3 regions of the Shewanella sp. MF05960 genome follow, and region 2 is predicted to be linked to each of the others. Evidence: predicted binding sites of a transcription regulator. Region 2 holds the regulator's gene; each other region holds the start of a gene.

Region 1 (6,861 bases), on a different contig from region 2:
AACCAATTAGATAGCGTGCTTGAGCAACCGATTGCGGTGATTCAATTAACCATTACCTCTGGGATGATCACCTCAGATAAAATGCGCAATGCGATTGAAGAAGGCTTTGATGCGGCAACCGATAACAATATTGGTTCGATTAAAACGGATATTCAACAATTTACTCAATTGTTTGCCGATGAAATTGTTGAGGGCGATCAATTTACTTTTGTGACTCAAAAAGGCAAGGGCGTGACCAGTATTAAAAATGGCCATGTTCAAGGTAACATTGCAGGAGAGGCATTTCGTCAGGCGTTATTAAAGATTTGGTTGGGTGATAATCCAGCGCAAGACAGTTTAAAGCAGGATATGTTAGCGCAGTAAATTCTCTACTAGGTGCTAGGGTCGCTGCGCTGATAGGACGGACTTTGTCCTGCTAGATACTAGGTCGGACTGCGTCCTGCTAGGTGCTAGATCAGATTTAATAGTTTCTAGCAGCGAAGCGTCTCTAGCAGCGAAGCGTCCTAGTCCTAGGCAGTAAAATCATTACCTAAGCTCGAAATTGTCGAGGTTTTGCCTTTATCGTTATAGGTGAGGCTAGTGGCATTACGGCTCACTTGTAGCGCCTGGGCTAAACGATTTATCGTGGCAATATTATGCTCTATTAAGCTAGAGTTTTGCGTGTTGATGTGTTTGCACTCGGCAAGGATAGCTTTGGCCGATTCAACTTTTTGGGCAAGTTCAGGTACAGAGGTCAGCTTTTCCGCCTCTGGGTGGGCAGCTAACTTTTCATCCGTTGCCTTGAGTAAGCTCATGCGCTGCAATTTATCTTTAGCGAGCGCTAACAGTTTGTCAGCATCTTGCTTGAGTAATGCGTCTTTTTCTTCAGTAATGAGCTGTTTAAGCAGAGTGAGAGTTTGATGTTGAGCATCAAGTAGCACAGTTATATCGGTCATATATTACTCTTTGGTTTACGTAGTCAACACTTTCCTATGATGCAAAAGTGCACCGATAACAAAGGTTAAAATACAATAAAGAGTAACGGACTAGGCTACTCTTTATCGAACGATAGGCCGCTCAGTTCAGCTTCAAAACTAGCGATATTCGCAGCTAATTTTTCTGGGTCGACTTTATAACGACCTTCTGAGATAGCCAGTTTAATTTCAGCGACCTTTTTTTGATCCACTTCAGGTAATGCAGCCATTTTGCCTTGAGCACTTTGCAGCTGTTGCGCTTGCGAAGTAATGCTTACCGAATCACTTTTAACGGGTGCAGCCGATTTTTGTGGCGCAGCAGTGTTTGTTTGTGAAGTAGACTGCGTGTCACGTGCTGTGCGCATCTGTGTATTGGTCGCAGTATTGTGCTTAATATCAATTGCCATGTGAGGCTCCAGCGTAATGTATTAGGTTTTCCATACAGGCTATCGGCGCTCGTGGAAAAAACTTTAATCTATTTTACATCCTAACTTCAACTTCACCAACACCAATCACTACAGCTTCTAGTCGTTTGTTACTTTTGCTATTTTTGACCTTAATAGCTTCTCCAATATTGCCGTCACGCAATGCTTCACCCAAGGTTTTAATTTCGATACTCTGTGTCTTAGCATATATAGAGACCATGTCTCCTTTACAGACAAAACAAAGATTACTGCCAATGATCGGTGAGTCTTTAGCGACTCGACGTTTTACGCGCGAACCGAGTAGGCTCGCTTTATCTGAAAAGAATTGTCCCTTCAAACTATATTGGTCTACATACATAATGGCTAAGTCATCAGAATTAAGAATCTGATTGGGTGACAATAATTCAGTCGCGACAATAACAGGATATTGAATATCAACTCTTACAGACAAGTACATCTGCCACGGGTAGTCGTAATCTGGAGTTTCACAGCTTATTTTAACGGTGTTATTTCGAGTGACATCTCGTTCGCTGGCTAACTCAACCGATATTGGAGGATAGCAGCGTGGCGGTGTCAGCCTTCCTTCTAAATTTTGTGGGGTAATTTCGACCTTAGCGTTTGACTCTACATCAATTTTTTTTTCTACGGCCTCTTTAGCTAATTGATAAATGGTCGATAATGAAGGAGCAGTGGCTTCTTCACTGGCAAATACCGGTAAAGAAAGCGAGAGTAAGCACAAAAAACATAAAAAAAATACTTTCATAATGAAGATACTAGCTTGTTTTGCCAGAATGCACCTATACTTTGAAAAACGATTAATACGCGGATAATGTAGACGTATTGAATAGACTAATAATCGATGGGTATGGCGGCGAATCATGTTCATTATCCTCCGTCAAAAAAATACCGTATCGGCTAGTTTATTAATCTAAGCAAGTTGTATGCCTATTTGTGTTGATAAGTTGTGGCGATAAGTATTCATTGTGTAGTCGACCTGGCAATGGTTAACTGGTGTGCGTTGCCAGTAAAATGTGTTATCAACAACGTATTCATTATTGCAACCGGGTAGTGTGGATATTGCAACTGGGTACTGCGAACCGGGTTTTACTATCGATAATTGAACTTTATCAACAAATTAAGTTTATTATCAAGAATTAGGCTTTACGATAATTTTAATAACAAATGTATCCTTTTGGGTGACAGTTAACTACAAGGCCCCGCTATGTCGAGCATTTTAGATTCAGTAAACAAACGTACCCAACTTGTTGGGCAAAACAGATTAGAATTACTGCTGTTTAGGCTTAATGGTCGTCAGCGCTTCGGTATTAACGTGTTTAAAGTTAAAGAGGTCCTGCAATGTCCTCCATTAACCACATTACCTAAATTAAATCGATTTGTTAAAGGTGTCGCTCACATTCGTGGTACAACCATTTCGGTCATTGATTTAAGTGCTGCAACCGGTGGCCGTCCACTCACGTCGACTGAAAATTGTTTCATTATCATTTCTGAATACAACCGCAGTGTGCAAGGATTCCTGGTGAGTTCCGTTGAGCGTATTATCAATATGAACTGGGCTGCAATCATGCCACCACCACAAGGTGCAGGGCGTTATTCTTATTTAACGGCAGTAACCGAAATTGAAGGCGAGTTGGTTGAGATTTTAGACGTAGAGAAAATCCTTGATGAGATTTCTCCGGTTAAAACCGCGATCAGTAAAGAAGTGAACGAAACGCTAACCATCGATAGAGAACAGCATTACCACATTATGGTGATTGACGACTCAGCCGTGGCACGCAAGCAAATTATTCGCTCACTCGAATCGCTAAATCTACAGATTGATACTGCCAAAGATGGCCGAGAAGCTTTAAATAAACTTAAAGCTATCGCGGCTGAAATGGACGATGTATCGCACGAAATCCCGTTAATTATTTCCGATATCGAAATGCCAGAAATGGACGGTTATACCTTAACGGCTGAAATTCGTGACGATCCAAAATTGAAGAATATCAAAGTGGTACTACACACTTCACTCAGTGGCGTATTTAATCAGGCGATGGTGCAAAAAGTGGGCGCAAACGATTTTATTGCGAAATTTAACCCAGATGAATTGGCCGCCGCAGTAAACAAACATTTGAGCTTATAACTGTCTATAATGACAGCGTGTAAATTATTAAGCGCTATAAGCTTACTTATTTTAGGATGTTAATGTGACAGATAAATCACTTGCTGAAGCAGAGTACAATCAATTTAGACTGTTTTTAGAACAGCATAGCGGTATTGTGTTAGGCGAGAATAAACAATATTTAGTGCGTAGCCGTTTGGCCCCTTTGATGGGTAAGCATAACTTACCCTCATTATCAGAGGTGGTTAAAAAGTCGATGAAACCGACTGAGCGCCAGTTACGTGCTGAAGTGATCGACGCGATGACAACCAATGAAACCTTATGGTTTCGTGACCGTTATCCTTTCGAGTTACTGCATAATACCTTATTACCTGAGTACAGTAAGTTAGGTCGTCCATTAAAGATTTGGTCGGCTGCTTGCTCATCAGGTCAAGAACCCTATTCTCTCGCCATGACGGTACTTGAATACCAACAACGTAAGCCTGGCGCACTGCCTGGCGGAGCATCTATTCAGGCAACGGATTTATCGCCTTCTATGCTTGAACGTTGTAAAAATGCTGAATACGACAGTTTAGCGTTAGCGCGTGGTTTATCTGATGAACGTAAGCGTCAGTTTTTTGATGCTTTACCGTCGGGCAACATGAAACTGAAAGACAATGTGAAGCGTCTGGTTAACTTTAGAGCTCATAATCTTCTTGAAAGTTATAGTTTATTAGGTAAATACGACATTATCTTTTGTCGTAATGTGCTGATTTACTTTGCACCAGAGGCAAAGGCTAAAATTTTGCGGCAATTTGCTGCCGCACTTAACCCTAAAGGGATTTTATTCTTAGGTGCGTCAGAATCTATTGCCGGTTTAACCGAAGAATTTAATATGGTTCGTTGTAATCCTGGTATTTACTATCAAAAGAAAACCTAGTTAAATAAATAGCTTACTAGCTTTATCATGCCGGCATTCGTCGGCATGTTCATTTAAAATACTTATTCATCCTTTATTGAAATTGTTGGCATAACCCTTGCTTTAATTCTATCAGTTAGCTGATGGAGGCAATTTTATGGCGATTAATTTCGATAATGCATTAGGTGTTCACCAATACTCGTTGGGCGTACGTTCTCAAAGAGCAGAAGTGATTTCAAGTAATATCGCCAATGCCAATACTCCTCATTACAAAGCGCGGGATGTGGATTTTGCTTCTGCGATGAAAGCCGCGAGCTCTCATCAAAATGGCTTAAGCATGAGTCAAACCACCGAAAAGCACTTTGATTTAACGTCATTAACACAGCAACACGTGCAATACCGTGTGCCGACTCAACCCGACACCGGCGATGGCAACACAGTCGACACGCAAAAAGAACAATCTGCATTTATGCAAAATGCGCTCGAATATCAAATGTCACTGGGTTTTCTTGAAAGTAAATTTAGTGGCATGCGTAAAGCATTGCGAGGTGATTAATCATGAGTTTATTCAATATCTTTAATGTTTCTGGTTCAGGGATGTCGGCGCAATCTGTCAGGCTTAATACCACGGCCAGTAACATTGCCAATGCAGACTCAGTGTCGAGCAGTGTCGATAAAACCTATCGTGCACGTCATCCAGTTTTTGAAGCAGAAATGGCCAAAGCCAGCAATCAGCAAAATCAATCTCCTGGAGTGTCGGTGAAGGGCATTGTTGAAAGTGATAAACCGCTAATTAAAGAGTACTCGCCAGATCATCCACTTTCTGATGCTGACGGATTTATTTACAAGCCAAACGTGAATGTAATGGAAGAAATGGCTGACATGATTTCAGCTTCGCGGTCTTACCAAATGAATGTTCAGGTAGCAGATGCCACTAAATCAATGCTGCAACAAACGCTCAATATGGGTAAATAGTTTTGATTTTTCAAGGAGGCAGCTATGAGCCTAATTAATTCTTACAGTCAGTCTTTACCGCAAACGTCAAGCAGTGCATCAAATACGAGTGCAGTGACCAAGAGTTCAGTGCAGAGCACTACTACGTTAACCACGGGTAATTCGTTTCTCGATTCAATTCGGTTACCTGAGCAGAGCGCGGTTCCTGAAGCGAATGATCAGCTGTTAAAGCAAGAAGACTTCTTTGCATTGCTCAGTCAGCAGTTATCAATGCAAGACCCATTTGAGCCTGTAGACAATGATCAAATGATTGCCCAAATGGCATCATTTTCTACTGTTGATGGTATTTCAAATCTTAACGATGAAATTTTAAACCTCAATACTGTGATGAGCTCAAGTCAGGCATTGCAAGCATCGAGTCTCGTTGGCCGTAAGGTATTAATCCCTTCTGATACTGGGATTATTTCCGCTGAGAGTCCTGGTATAAATGGCGTGATTAGTACGCCATCGGCCATGGAAACTATTACCGTGAGTGTACAAGATGAATCCGGACAGCTCATTAAAACCTTTAGTGTTGATGGTAGCGCCGGCGGTAACATTGATGTGTCTTGGGATGGACTGGATAAAAATGGTTCGCCAGTAAAAGAGGGATTGTACTCTATTAAGGCGAGCGGGAAAGTCGATGGCGAAGCCCAGGACTTAGCAGTATCTACTTATGCCCATGTTAGCAGTGTGTCGTTAGGCACCGCTGCAACAGGGGCTATTTTGAATTTGCGCGGAGTCGGCGGTATTAAGTTATCTGACGTACTTGCCGTATCTGAAACTTAACATTATCTACAGTTTACTAAATAAACGTGTTGATTATGAATAAAACCTTTGAGGTGAATTATGTCATTTAACATTGCATTGAGTGGTATCTCTGCCGCGCAAAAAGACTTAAACACAACGGCAAACAACATTGCCAACGTAAACACTGTCGGCTTTAAAGAGTCGCGTGCTGAATTTGCTGACGTGTACGCAAACTCAATTTTTTCTAATGGTAAAACGGCGGTCGGCGGCGGTGTATCAACTTCGCAAGTGGCACAGCAATTTCACCAAGGTAGTTTACAATTTACCAGCAACTCATTAGATATGGCGATCAGTGGCGGCGGCTTTTTTGTTACCTCTTCTGGTGTTGGCACTCAAGATTTATCATACACTCGAGCAGGCGCTTTTAAAGTCGATTCAGACAACTATATGGTCGATGCCGCAGGTAACTTTTTACAAGGTTTCCCTGTAGATGACGAAGGTAACTCAACTTCAGTAAGCTTAACCACAACCAAACCTATTCAAATTCCAGATACTGCTGGTAGTCCAGTTAAAACGGGTGTGGTTGAATTGCAAATGAATTTAAATGTCGGCGAAGATGCGTTAGATCCTAGCGCATTTGACCCAGACAATTCTGACACCTACAACAATTCAACCTCAGTAACCATCTATGACTCATTAGGTGAGTCGCATATTATGACC
Region 2 (6,861 bases):
GATGACACACCATATTGTTTGGCGACATCAGATAATAGGCGGTTATGTACCTTAACTTCGCTAATCACTTGATGTTGAAAGTCCATTGGATAGTGTCTCGCAGTTGAAATACTCATCTTATTTATTCCTTAATGCTTTATTTGTATTTGCTTGAACGGGATTCAACTTCATCCCACTGGCTGCAACCAAGATGCGCTAAGAAAAAAATGTTTTGACGGCATTGTCCAATCAGCTTAGCGACCATGCCATTAACTGATTTGATGTTCTGACCTAGGTTCATTTTACTCATCGCTATCTCCTACAAATGACAATGGACTGCTTAAAAATTAAACTACTACTTAGTAGGTATCTTCTCTCTATATGAAAACTGTGTGCCAACTGTTTAAATTAATTTAAATTGTTTAAAAACAAGTGTTTATAGTTATTATTGTGTTTTGCAATATTGGGTTGTTTGTTTTAATTGGTGCAATTGCACTAATTTGGTGAACTAGCCTTTGGGTGATGGCTGTTTATTGAGAGGCATTATGGCGGTAATTTATGGCAGTAAAAGGTTATGTAAATGACAAAATGAGGACATTACGTTTGTCATTCATATGAGGATAAATAACAGTGCGCCAAGGTTCCTTGAAGACACGCTTAAAAACTGCTTAAGAGCGTCATTCTCAACGTTAAAGAATAAGTGTACTTTAGTCGGCGCACGACTGAAGAGGGGGAAATACTAATCCGCATTAACAAGTGACCACACTGAATGTTTCCAGCGGTTTTTGATTAATTTAAAAGGCATTATATTCAATTTGAGCGGTTAATCATTTACCGTGAAATGTGAGTCGTATGCAATGAATGGTAATTGATGAATAGTGGGCTGTAAGCGGTTAAATAAATTCAGTTTAACTTGAATATCATTGTCAAAAAATGCCACGAGAGAGTACAACTGACGTTTGTTAAGTGCTGTTAGATAATCAGTGCGACGCGTTAGCCGCCTTCATCGAATTTATCGTTAATCAAATTACACACCGCCTCTAATGCCACTGCTGCGTCTGGACCTGTTGCTGTGACAGTGATCATTTTTCCGATGCCACTTTCCAACATGAGCAGTCCTAACACGCTAGCGGCACTGGCTTGTTTGTCTGCTTGAATTAGGGTGATTTCAGCATCAAAGTCAGCAGCCAGTATCGCTAGTTTTGTGGCTGCTCGTGCATGTAAACCTAATTTATTTGAGATGGTGACTTGGCGCTCAAGCATGGCTAGCACTCCACATAGGACTAAAGCTGATCTTCACTGATATTTAGCTCTCTGTGGCGGGCGTTGACTGTGTGTTTACTGCCTTGTCTAAATCGCTTAGCGAGTTGGTCTGTGATATAAACTGAGCGATGTTGTCCGCCTGTACAGCCGATGGCGATGGTTAAATAACTGCGATTATTACGCTCTAAATGTGGCATCCAGGTTTCGAATAGATTTTCGATTTGCCAAATAAACTTATTCACCAGAGGCTGACGGCCAAGAAACTCTTGCACAGGCTCATCAAGACCTGTTAATGGTCTTAATTCTATTTCCCAGTGCGGGTTAGGTAAAAAGCGCACGTCGAACATAAAGTCTGCTTCGGTCGGCATACCGTGTTTAAAGCCAAACGATTCAAAATTAATCACTAACTCTTTATCAACACTGCCAAGCAATATTTGTCTTACTTGATCGCTTAGCTCGTAAATATTGAGTGCCGATGTATCGACATAGTGATCAACCATTTTGGCGATAGGTTCGAGTAAGCGGCCTTCTAATTTAATCGCTTCTTGTAATGAAATATGGTTTTTAGATAGTGGGTGTAATCTGCGTGTTTCGCTGTAGCGTTTAAGTAAAACTTTGTCGCTAGAGTTTAAGAAAAAACTGGTAATTTCGGTATCAGGTTGCAGTATTTCAAGTTGTTCTTGAAGCACTTTGCCTTGTTCGGCAATATTGCGCACATCAACACTAATCGCTACTAGGTCATTATTGCCTTTTAACTGAGCCAATAAGGTGCCAATTAGCGGCAATGGCAGGTTATCAACACAGTAATAGCCTAGGTCTTCTAGTACTCTTAATGCTACTGATTTACCTGAGCCTGACCGTCCTGATACGATAACAAGTTTCATGCCGTAATTACCTGATAGAGTTCTGTTGAATCGTGGATTTTACGCAGCTGTTTTAGTACTTGTTTGTCGCTGAGTTTTTGGGCCATCGAAGATAAGGTGCTTAAGTGTTGTTGGCACTGATCTGCAGGAACTAATAATGCAAATAAGATATCGACAGGTTGTTTATCGATGGCATCGAACGAAATGGGTTCTTCGCATTTTACAAAGATCGCAATAGGGTGATCGATTGTCGTTAATCGGCCATGAGGTATTGCAATACCATTACCTATACCTGTGCTACCCATTTTTTCTCTTGCGATAAGGCTTTCAAACACCTCTTGCGAAGACAGGGTCGGGTACTGGGCAGCGACTAAATCGCTGATAAGTTCCAGTACCTTTTTCTTACTGCCCGGTGTGGCACAGGTGGTGCATTCCGGCTGCAGGATGGTACAAAGTTCCATCGTTAGTGTTTTGTATACTTCTCTTTGTGTTTAATTACCTGACGATCGAGCTTATCTATCAGGGCGTCTATTGCTGCATACATGTCTGTATGTTCTGACATTGCAAAAATTTCTCCGCCCTTTAGGCTGACTTTAGCTTCTGCTTTTTGTTGTAATTTTTCTACGTTGAGTACAACGTGAACATTATTGATCTGATCGAAGTGCCGTTCAAGCTTTGAAAACTTTTCCTGAACGTATTCACGTAAAGATTCGGTTATTTCAACATGATGCCCTGATAAATTGATCTGCATTACACTTCTCCATTGTTGAGTGATTTATAAACTCTTACGTTGGTTTGAGGGCGGTATCATCATTGCCTCACGGTATTTTGCAATCGTACGACGAGCAACGTTTATGCCCTGTTCGGCCAGTAGTTGAGCCATTTTGCTGTCGCTAAGCGGCTTTTTCTGGTTTTCTGCAGCAACCAACTTTTTAATAAATGCACGGATTGCTGTCGATGAGCACTCTCCGCCATCATCAGTGCTGACATGACTAGAGAAAAAGTATTTTAATTCAAACAACCCTCGTGGGGTGTGCATGTATTTTTGAGTGGTCACGCGCGAAATGGTCGATTCATGCATTTCTACGGCTTCAGCAATGTCATTTAATACCATAGGTTTCATGGCTTCTTCGCCATATTCGAAAAAACCTTGTTGGAATTGCACAATGCAATTGGCTACTTTTAACAAGGTATCGTTACGGCTTTCAATGCTTTTGATAAACCATTTAGCTTCTTGCAAATGACCTCGTATAAACTGAGTATCAGATGGGTTTTTACTGCTGCGAGCCATTGCTGCATATTGCTGATTAACACCGATTTTAGGCATGTTATCTGGATTGAGTTCAACAACCCAACGGCCATTCTTTTTAAATACTGTGACATCAGGGATCACGTATTCGTCATCGACGGCAGTGATCAATAAGCCAGGACGCGGATTAAGAGATTGAATTAAGGTAATGGCATCACGTAACTCATCTTCTTTTAAACGCGTTTTACGCATTAATAATCTAAAGTCACGCCCAGCGATTAAATCCAAATAATCTTTGATGAGCATTCGCGCATTTTCAATGTGCGGAGTTGAGTCTGCATATTGTGACAGTTGAATGAGTAGACATTCACTAAGGTCACGTGCAGCAACACCTACGGGGTCAAAATGTTGAATTCGCTTTAACACCGCTTGAACCTCATCAAGCTCAACATTTTCATCGCCCATAGCTTCTAGTATTTCTTCAGTGCTTTGGGTTAGATAGCCGCGTTCATCTATTGCGTCAATGATGGCTGTTGCGATGGCAAGGTCGGTGTCTGAAAATGGCGTTAAGTTTTTTTGCCACTCTAAATGTTCATATAAGCCTTCGGTGGTTTCCCCTTGAAAAGGCATATCATCGTCACGCATGCTGGCACTACCAGACCCTGACATCGGTGAGGCGGTATAGACTTCATCCCAGGTCGTGTCCATGGGCATGTCGTCCATAGTTTCTTTACTGATGGATTCTGTGGTGTCGATGGTTGAAGTATCTTTTTCGACACTCACATTACTGTTGTCACTGAAGTCTGTGTCTGATTGATCGCGACTTTCTTTTAAGGGATCTTTAGCTTGAGAAAATTCATCTTCTATTTCAAGCAATGGATTTGAGTCCAGCGCCTGTTGGATTTCTTGCTGTAGCTCCAATGAAGATAATTGCAGCAAGCGGATGGCTTGCTGCAATTGAGGGGTCATAGTGAGATGCTGACCCATTTTAAGTTGGAGTGACGCTTTCATTTACCGCTTATCCCTAGATGATTTCCATAAAAATAACAATCTCGAAAAACTGTAATGGGGTGTCACGTACGTCAATGACATTTCACGCAATTTAGGTATCGTTCAATGGAATGAATTAGATAGGCTAAAAGGCGTATACCCAATCAACTTGAAGATACGTGTTTCAGAGCTTCACCGTGTTTTCAATACTAGGCGCGTTAATGCGGTAATGTAGGCACCTTATAAATTAACGCAACAACGTAGTGGGAACACGGTGAAACTCCCAAGGGGCAAGTTTTACACGCGTTCATGCTGTGTTATTGATTTTGGAAAGGGAACGACCATTAACCGCAATCAATGCCTTGCCTAAACGCGTGTAAATTCTTGCTGAAATCGAGTATCTTCAGGTTGTTTGGGTATATAACTTAACTATAGCTTGAATTGTTCACCTAAGTACACAGCTCGAACTTGTTGATTGCTCAAGATCTCTTCAGGTGTTCCTTCGGCAATTAAATTACCTTGGCTTACGATGTAAGCTCTTTCACATACATCGAGTGTTTCGCGAACATTATGGTCAGTGATCAGTACACCTAATCCACGACTTTTTAGCTGCTGGATAATTTTTTTAATGTCGATAACCGAAATCGGATCAACCCCCGCAAAAGGTTCATCAAGCAAAATGAATTTAGGGTTAGCAGCGAGTGCTCGGGCAATTTCGACTCGACGGCGTTCACCGCCAGACAATGACATGCCTTGGCTGTCGCGAATGTGAGTAATGTGAAACTCTTCCAGTAAATGCTGGAGCTGTTCAATACGTTCGTCATTACTGAGTTCTTTGCGGGTTTGTAACACCGCCATGATATTGTCGTGCACGGTGAGTTTTCGAAAAATACTGGCTTCTTGTGGTAAATAACCAATCCCTTTACGGGCTCTAAGATGCATTGGGTCAGCGGTGAGGTCGTCATTATCAATTAATATACGGCCTTTATCACTTTTGACTAACCCTACAACCATGTAAAACGTGGTTGTTTTACCGGCACCATTAGGGCCAAGTAAACCGACAATTTGCCCCGTTTTTACAGTTAAGCTGACGTCTTTTACGACTTGACGCGCTTTATAGCTTTTGGCTAGGTTTTCAGCTGTTAAGGTAATTTGGCTCATGGTTTTATCTGCTTGTTGACAGGGATCTCAGGCAGCTTTTGTTTTGGCGCTGACTCGTCTTGGAAATTTTCTGGTTGAATAATCGTGATGACGCGATCTTGGCCTTTACCGGTACTCTCAGCAATTAACTCTTGGGCTTTAATGTTGTATTTAATTAGGTTGCCCGTGACTTGGCTGCCTGCTTGGTCTAGCTTGGCATTACCGGTTAACGTCAGAGTTGTTGTGGCGAGATCGTAACTGATTTCGTTGGCACTGGCGGTACCGATGTTACCGTCGTCGAGTTCTTGAGAAAATGTCGCGGGTTTGCCCGTCGCGATTAAGCGTTTTGATACGCCGTTTTTGGGGGTAAATGCGCGTAATTCGTCGGCATTAATATTAATCGTGCCTTGCACAATAGTCACGGGGCCATTAAAGACAATTTGATTGTTTTTAATGTCGGCAGATTGGCTCACTGCAGCAATTTTCAATTCTTGTTTGAGATCACCTTGTTTTGCCATTGCTGGAATGCTCAGCATGCAAAGTAAGCCACTTAATAGTAATGCGGCATTGGCGCGAGGATGTCGATTATTGTGACTCATATGTTCCTTCTACTTTGCTTAGTAGCGATAATTTTTGCGTATTCAAGTCAGCATGTAGGCCTAAGCCTTGGATCATAAACCCTTTACCTTTGATATACACCATCTCTTGTGAGCTGCCTATCATGGTCGTTAAATCTAGGGTGACTGCTTGTGTGGTCACTGACTGTAACGGTTCTTCAATATCAATTGCATCGATAATAACATTATTTTCTAAGCTGACTTTATTGCTCTGTTTATTTAATTGTCCTTTGTCAGCACTGAGTTGCCACTGTGCTTTACCATTTTCTGGGTAAATTAAATAAACGGGATCAGTAAAGTGGGTGATATCGCTGGAAGCATAATGCTCCATATGCTTCGCGGTGACTTTACTGGCAATCAAACCTTGTTCATTGTATTCGGTTGTGCGTAAGTCGTTGGCGACAAAGTCCGGACGCTCAATACCTATCACTTTTACGGCATCCATTTCACTGCGTTTTACTTGCGTTTGCCAATACAACACAAGGGCAAGGCCGAAAAATGCCGCTATCGCGATGGTAACTCTGTTCATATACTCATACCGTGGGCACTGGTGAATTTGTCTTGGCTTAATAATAGTAAATCTGTGAGTTCACGCAATGCACCATGGCCACCATTGAGACTCGTCGTCATATGGCAATGTTGTTTAACAAATGGGTGACCGTCGGCCACACAAACCGCAAGACCCGCGGCTTTCATCACAGGTAAATCGACCATGTCATCACCAATGTAAGCCACTTCGTCTGGGGTGACATTATATAAA
Region 3 (6,861 bases), on a different contig from region 2:
ATAAATATAAGATAAAAATAAAGCCGCAAGGTAATATGCGGCTTTGTTTTATTTAGTGAACAATGTTTCCACTTTTACTTACGAAGTTTGTATAAATGTTCGAATTTAGCATCCCAATATGGTGGGCTACTGATGTGCGTTTTAATGAAATCGATAAATGAACTGACTTTAGGTGCCAAATGCTTACGACGTGGATAAACCGCCTGCAAGGGTAAATTATGCGTTAATTGCCAATCTGGTAATAACGGCACTAAAGTACCTTGAGCAATTTCATCTTCCATTAAGTAACTGGCAAGATACACAATCCCTAAACCACTTACTGCTGCCGATTTAAGTGCAGGAGCGTTATCAACACGGAAGTTACCCGAAACACCGATTTCGCAGTAATCTTCACCCTTTTTAAATTGCCACATGCTGTGCTCGTGCCACTCACCTTGATACACCAAGCAATTGTGTTCAACCAACTGTTCAGGGCGGCTAATATTTCCATGTTGAGCAATATAACCTGGTGATGCAACAAGCAAAAACTGACATTTCATTAGCGGTCTAGCAACCATACCTAAAGGTAGTTGCTCAGACATTGTTAACAATAAATCTAACCCTTCACTGACAACATCCACTTTATGGTCAAGCAGACTGACTTGCAATTCAAGCTCTGGGTGACGAGCCATAAATTCTGGCAATGCTGGAATAATATGCATGGTACCAAATGATTGTGAAATACCTACTTTCAACACGCCACGAGTGGCATCATTTAAGTTATGCACACTTGAAACAGCTTGTTCAGCATCGCGAAGTAATTCTTCACCTTGAAGGTACAGTAAATTACCGGCTTCGGTCAGGCTTAAGCTACGTGTAGTACGTTGAATAAGTTGTACACCAAGTTTGTGTTCAAGATCTGCGACTTGAGTACTGACTTTAGATTTAGAAATGCCAAGACGTCTGGCTGCAGCACTAAAACTTCCTGCTCGTGCAACGTGAGTAAAAATTGCGATAGGTTCTAACAGTTCTAACATGGAAGTCGCCTTAAACTGGTTACGACATTAATAAAATTCAGGTGCTTGTTGAATCCCAAATATAAGCAAGTCAACTGCCACATTTGAGTTAAACATTCACATCAACTCAGTCATATTTATCGAATTAGATTGAAAAAAATGGCAGAACACGCAAAAGCTGTTATCCGACACTCATTTTTGTCATCGTTAAACATAACCGCATCTAAAGTAGAGTATATTTTTTCTTATAATTTGGGTGAGTATAACAAAAAAACACTATATGGCTCTATATTTATAATTGACAATTTTTTTATCAGAACAAAGAAATTAAGCTACGACAGGCAGATGAGGGCTTTAGGCACATAAAAAAAGCCCCTGTGTCTTGAAAAAGAGCACAGGGGAAGTCAGGTGTCATATCAGGGAGACGGGTTGACTAAATAAAACAACTTACTTGGTGGTTTCACCGAGTTTAGCTAACGTGTATGGCGCAAGTTCAGGAATGGCTTCTCGCGCTTGGCTTTCAAGCACTAATAACGCTGCAAAGTTGTCGCATACGGTTGTCGCTCGCGCTTCAAGCCCTTGAGACTGTGACTCAAGTTGCTTCTCAATATCGGTGCCTACATTGTCCATTTTTTGCGAAAATGCATTCATTTTCTCTTCAAACGTACCACCTTCTGATGACATAATTTGACTGCCCAGGGTCATCATTAGCGATCCCATTGAACTCGTTACCATTTGTTCAATTTCTTGCTCAAACTCTTTATTGAAGGTTTTCTCTATTGAGGCTTCTGTTGAGCCAAGGTAAAACTTATCACCTTGCTGATAGGCCATGGTATCGACTCGCTTTTGAATACCGACCATGAGTTTGTCTATTTGCATACCCGCGGCGTCGCCAAAAACAGGCGTCAGCGCCATATTAACGGCCTGAGTAGCGATAGAAACCACGTCACCGACTAAATCGATAACATCAGGCACTTGGCGCGATAACTCTTCTGAGTATTGGGTTAACAGTTTTTGCTGCTTATCATCTAAGGTCACTTTTTTGCCATCAACATACAGTTGGCCTAATTCAACACGGTATTTTTCATTGCCATTATCACTGACCTGTAAAGTTGTCGGTTCCACGGTGACATCGTAGTTTAACGTGACATTACACTTTTCATCATTTAGTGACATTTTAGCCATAGCGGGTGTCCATGCTCCTGCTGTAAACAGCAAACTACTTACTGCTAAACTACAAATTAACTTTTGTTTGGTCATGATAAAAACCCTTTTAGTATAAGAATATGAGTAATTGGTCTGGATATAGTGATTACTAAGCACAAGTTGTGCCAATTCCGTAACTCACTAATTTATAGAAGATAAAACGATTTAGATGTATTCAGGTAGGCAAGTAAACATTCAATGACGGCAGTGTATTCGCAAAATAAACCAAAAAATAGTCTATTTTGCGAATCTCAATAATAATTAATTTAACGGTGGGCTATTAAAAAATAGAACGGCCTAGTTGTTGACTGATGTGCTCGAGCATTGCCGTGCCGGCAAGCGAGTTGCCATTCATATCAAGCTCGGGAGACCAAACGCAGATAGACATATCACCCGGTATTACCGCAATGATGCCGCCACCCACACCACTTTTACCTGGCATACCTACACGATAAGCAAACTCCCCGGCACCATCATATAAGCCCGATGTAGCCAGTAATGCATTAAGCTGCCGAGTTTGCACTGGTGACACTAAATTATCACCGTTTAAGGTTTTGCCTCGATTAGCTAAATAAAACATCGCCCGAGATAAATCTGCGCAGTTCATTTTTAACGAACAATAATGAAAATAGCTTTTGAGGACAGTATCAACATCACCGTCAAAATTACCAAATGATTTCATCAAATACGCAATAGAGGCATTACGGGCACTGAACTGATATTCAGAATCTGCAACCACTTTATCGTAGCTCACAATCGGGTTTTGGCTTAATTGTCTGACCACTTCTAACATACGATGCTTTGGTGCACCTAAACGCGCTTGCAGTAAGTCGGCGATGATCAAAGCACCCGCATTAATAAATGGATTACGCGGTTTACCTCGCTCTAACTCCACCTGTACTAAAGAGTTAAATGAATGCCCTGACGGCTCTTTACCGACACGGTTCCAGATTTCATCTTCTGTGTATAAATTTAACGCGAGCGTGAGGCTAAAGACTTTGGAAATACTTTGAATAGAAAATGGTTCGAGGTAATCACCGGCCCCAATGGTAGTACCATCGATAGTCGTAATGGCAATACCTATTTTATTGGGGTCTACATTGGCAAGGGCAGGAATATACCCTGCCACTTTACCTTTACCCAATAACGGCCTGACTTTGTCTACCGCTTCTTGAAGTAATAATTGCTCAAGCAATTTGGTTTATCCCCACCAAATATCGTATAAGTCACTGACTTCGATACCTGACACTGGTTTGCTTTGCCAAAATGCTTTCGCGGCAGCAACGTCTTCATCAGTACATTTACCAATAGCTTGAGTAGCAATAATGCCTTCCCACTCTTTATGCCCACCACCGTGGAAACCTAATTGACGAGGTTCGATAACTTCATTGATGAATTGATCGACTAATGCATCAATGTCGGCTTCTGATACTGACTCATCAAATATCCAATTAATGTCAAACCCGAACTCTTGAAATTCATCGACTCGTAATTTTTTACGTAAACGTCGGCTACGATTTTGCGCCATGATGTACTCTCCTGTTGCTAGAATTAAGCGGTACGCTCAAACATGATATCCCAAACGCCATGACCTAAACGGTGACCGCGCGCTTCAAACTTGGTTAACGGACGATGATCAGGACGCTCAACCACTGTACCAGTAGTCGATTGGTTTTTATAACCTTCAGCGGCATTCATTACTTCTAACATATGCTCGCTGTAGTTTTCCCAGTCAGTTGCCATATGAAATACGCCACCGACTTTAAGCTTACGACGCACTAACTGAACAAATTCAGATTGCACTATACGGCGCTTATGATGACGTTTTTTGTGCCAAGGATCTGGAAAGAATAGCTGTAAACGCGCTAATGAACCATCAGCAATACTGTGCTCTAACACTTCCATCGCATCATGATGATACACGCGAAGGTTAGTCACTTTGGCGTCACCGGCATCACCTAAACAAGCGCCAATACCAGGCTTGTGCACTTCAATACCAATAAAATTTTGCTCAGGAGCAGCGCTAGCCATTTGCACTAATGACGCACCCATACCAAAACCAATTTCAAGAACGGTATCTGCTTCACGGCCAAACACTTGCGTTAAATCCAGTGGTTGTGGCGTGTAATCTAAACCCATTGTAGGCCAATGTGCCTCAATAGCTTGAGATTGCCCTTTGGTTAAACGGCCTTCGCGTAAAACAAAACTTCTGATTTTACGAATGTACTTACCGTCTTCGTTAAACTCAGCTGTGGTAACGTCGCTCATTATTGCCTCATTGCTTACAGACTTAATATTAATGTGTAGTAAGCAGACTTTATCCACTGCTATTACATCAACATTACGTCATTGCTATCGATATTTGATCAATTTAAAAATTCAGTGGCGCATTATACCTAAAGTCGCCGCACATGTTTACGCTAAATTATCATCGAGATTTTCATCATGCTATAAACACGAAAATTCAACCGCCTCTTGTGTAATAAAATCGCTATGGATACACTGCGACCATGAAAAAAGTGACCCCATTTGCTGAGCGTATAATCGCTTGGTACGACCTTCATGGTCGTAAAACATTGCCGTGGCAAATTAACAAAACACCCTACCGAGTTTGGGTGTCTGAAATTATGCTGCAACAAACCCAAGTTGCTACCGTTATCCCCTACTATGAAAAGTTTATGGCAAGGTTCCCAACGGTTGTCGACCTTGCAAATGCTCATCAAGATGAAGTACTGCACCTATGGACTGGTTTAGGCTATTACGCCCGAGCCCGTAACTTACATAAAGCAGCTCAACATATTCGAGACGCTTTTGATGGTGTGTTTCCAACTCACTTCGATGATGTGGTGGCATTATCTGGCATAGGTAAATCAACTGCTGGCGCAGTGCTTTCGTTATCGTTAGGGCAACATCATCCTATTTTAGACGGTAATGTAAAACGCGTATTAGCAAGACACGGTGCTATTGAAGGTTGGCCTGGGGTCAAAACGGTTGAGCATAAATTATGGCAATTAACTGAAACGCTTACGCCAAAAGCTGGCGTGGAGAAGTTTAATCAGGCGATGATGGATATTGGCTCTAGCGTATGTACTCGCAGTAAACCATTATGTGCTCAATGCCCCGTTGCCATAGATTGCACTGCACAATTACAAGGCAATCAAAACTTATATCCAGGTAAAAAGCCTAAAAAAGTGACCCCAGAAAAATCGGCGTTTATGTTGGTGATGGTAGATAACAGCAACGATACGACCAAGGTGCAATTAATCCAACGCCCACCTGCGGGTATTTGGGGTGGCTTGTGGTGTTTTCCGCAATTTGATACTCAAGATGAATTAACAGATTACTTAACCATGCATAAGTTAGAGGTATCAATACAAGGGCTTGCTGGATTTAGGCACACTTTTAGTCACTTTCATTTAGATATACACCCTGTTTTAGTCGAATTAACCTCTCAGTCGGCCACCAGCATCATGGAACAAAACAGCGCGCTCTGGTATAACATAGAACAACCTGCGAAAGTCGGGTTAGCGGCAGCCACAGAACGTATTTTGTCTAATTTAGCCGTACTTTTCGCGACACATTAGTTTTAATCGTAAATAAGTTAGTAAGGAATCATCATGGCTCGCACAGTTCAGTGTTTACACCTTAACAAATCTGCCGACGGCTTAGATTTTCAGCTTTACCCGGGCGAATTGGGTAAGCGCATTTATGACAATATCAGTAAAGAAGCGTGGGGCTTGTGGCAAAAAAAGCAAACAATGCTCATTAATGAAAAGAAACTTAACATGATGAATGTCGATGACCGCAAATTTTTAGAAGCGCAAATGCTGAGCTTTTTATTTGAAGGTAAAGACGTTGAAATCGAAGGTTACGTTCCTCCTGCTGAAGACGAATAACAAATCGATATAAAAGAAGCCGCTGATACAGCGGCTTTTTTGTGTGTATAAAACGATTATTGCTTAACAACCAATGTCAGTTCAACATTGTATACCCAAACAACCTGAAGATGCTCGATTTCAGCAAGAATTTACACGCGTTTAGACAAGGCATTGATTGCGGGTAATGGTTATTCCCTTTCCTAAATCAATAACGCAGCATAAACGCGTGTAAAACTTGCCCTTTGGGAGTTTCACCGTGCTTCCACTACGTTGTTACGTTAATTTATAAGGTACCTACATTACCGCATTAACGCGCCTAGTATTGAAAACACGGTGAAGCTCTGAAACACGTATCTTCAAGTTGATTGGGTATATAAGCCGCATCTAATACCATTCCACATTAATAAGTGACCACTCAGAATGCAGCCAGCGGTTTTTGATTAAGGCGTCGCTATGTAGTAATGGGTGTTCCCTTTCAAATAGCGAGAACGCAGAGCAAAAAGCGGCTGGGGCATTCCTTTCAGGCGAGTTTTAAAAGAGCTTACTGCGTTGCATGACTTCGAAAGAGAACCTATTCATTCAGTCATACGCCTTGTTTAAGCCCTTTTAAATTCTCGCTGAGAGAGCATTTACTCACGCGCAATGGTATAAATCCATTTTTACACCATAATTTTTTATTGCAAACGTGGTCACGCCGGTAAATCTGTACGATAGCCAATCCAAGAATCCTTACCCTCTCCAATGGCTTTGACATTATTGCTCAATGGATTGGTTACACCGTT

The links. Region 2 encodes sigma-54, which starts transcription at its own class of promoters, with help from an activator protein. Its sites were predicted from a motif close to GTTGGCACGNNNNTNGNNT; they were not measured.
Region 1: the regulator sigma-54 is predicted to act here: its motif matches at 2,309-2,327, upstream of flgA (flagellar basal body P-ring formation chaperone FlgA).
Region 3: the regulator sigma-54 is predicted to act here: its motif matches at 2,313-2,331, upstream of ACROAE_RS01960 (YggN family protein).

Annotation. Positions count from the first base shown of each region.
Region 1 covers NZ_JBOZPS010000017.1:1,805-8,665, forward strand. The annotation lists gene ACROAE_RS15795 (chalcone isomerase family protein) at 1-363, shown strand, start outside; gene ACROAE_RS15800 (flagella synthesis protein FlgN) at 510-935, opposite strand; gene flgM (flagellar biosynthesis anti-sigma factor FlgM) at 1,031-1,360, opposite strand; gene flgA (flagellar basal body P-ring formation chaperone FlgA) at 1,434-2,141, opposite strand; gene ACROAE_RS15815 (chemotaxis protein CheV) at 2,601-3,521, shown strand; gene ACROAE_RS15820 (CheR family methyltransferase) at 3,586-4,419, shown strand; gene flgB (flagellar basal body rod protein FlgB) at 4,556-4,954, shown strand; gene flgC (flagellar basal body rod protein FlgC) at 4,957-5,373, shown strand; gene flgD (flagellar hook assembly protein FlgD) at 5,398-6,180, shown strand; gene flgE (flagellar hook protein FlgE) at 6,241-6,861, shown strand, end outside.
Region 2 covers NZ_JBOZPS010000004.1:193,816-200,676, reverse strand. The annotation lists gene ACROAE_RS05755 (transposase) at 1-116, opposite strand, end outside; gene ACROAE_RS05750 (hypothetical protein) at 137-289, opposite strand; gene ACROAE_RS05745 (HPr family phosphocarrier protein) at 973-1,242, opposite strand; gene rapZ (RNase adapter RapZ) at 1,263-2,126, opposite strand; gene ptsN (PTS IIA-like nitrogen regulatory protein PtsN) at 2,123-2,566, opposite strand; gene hpf (ribosome hibernation promoting factor) at 2,569-2,856, opposite strand; gene ACROAE_RS05725 (RNA polymerase factor sigma-54) at 2,881-4,365, opposite strand; gene lptB (LPS export ABC transporter ATP-binding protein) at 4,774-5,505, opposite strand; gene lptA (lipopolysaccharide transport periplasmic protein LptA) at 5,502-6,083, opposite strand; gene lptC (LPS export ABC transporter periplasmic protein LptC) at 6,070-6,630, opposite strand; gene kdsC (3-deoxy-manno-octulosonate-8-phosphatase KdsC) at 6,627-6,861, opposite strand, start outside.
Region 3 covers NZ_JBOZPS010000002.1:59,493-66,353, forward strand. The annotation lists gene ACROAE_RS01955 (LysR family transcriptional regulator) at 75-1,016, opposite strand; gene ACROAE_RS01960 (YggN family protein) at 1,443-2,255, opposite strand; gene glsB (glutaminase B) at 2,482-3,396, opposite strand; gene ACROAE_RS01970 (50S ribosome-binding protein YggL) at 3,403-3,729, opposite strand; gene trmB (tRNA (guanosine(46)-N7)-methyltransferase TrmB) at 3,753-4,469, opposite strand; gene mutY (A/G-specific adenine glycosylase) at 4,712-5,785, shown strand; gene ACROAE_RS01985 (oxidative damage protection protein) at 5,819-6,097, shown strand.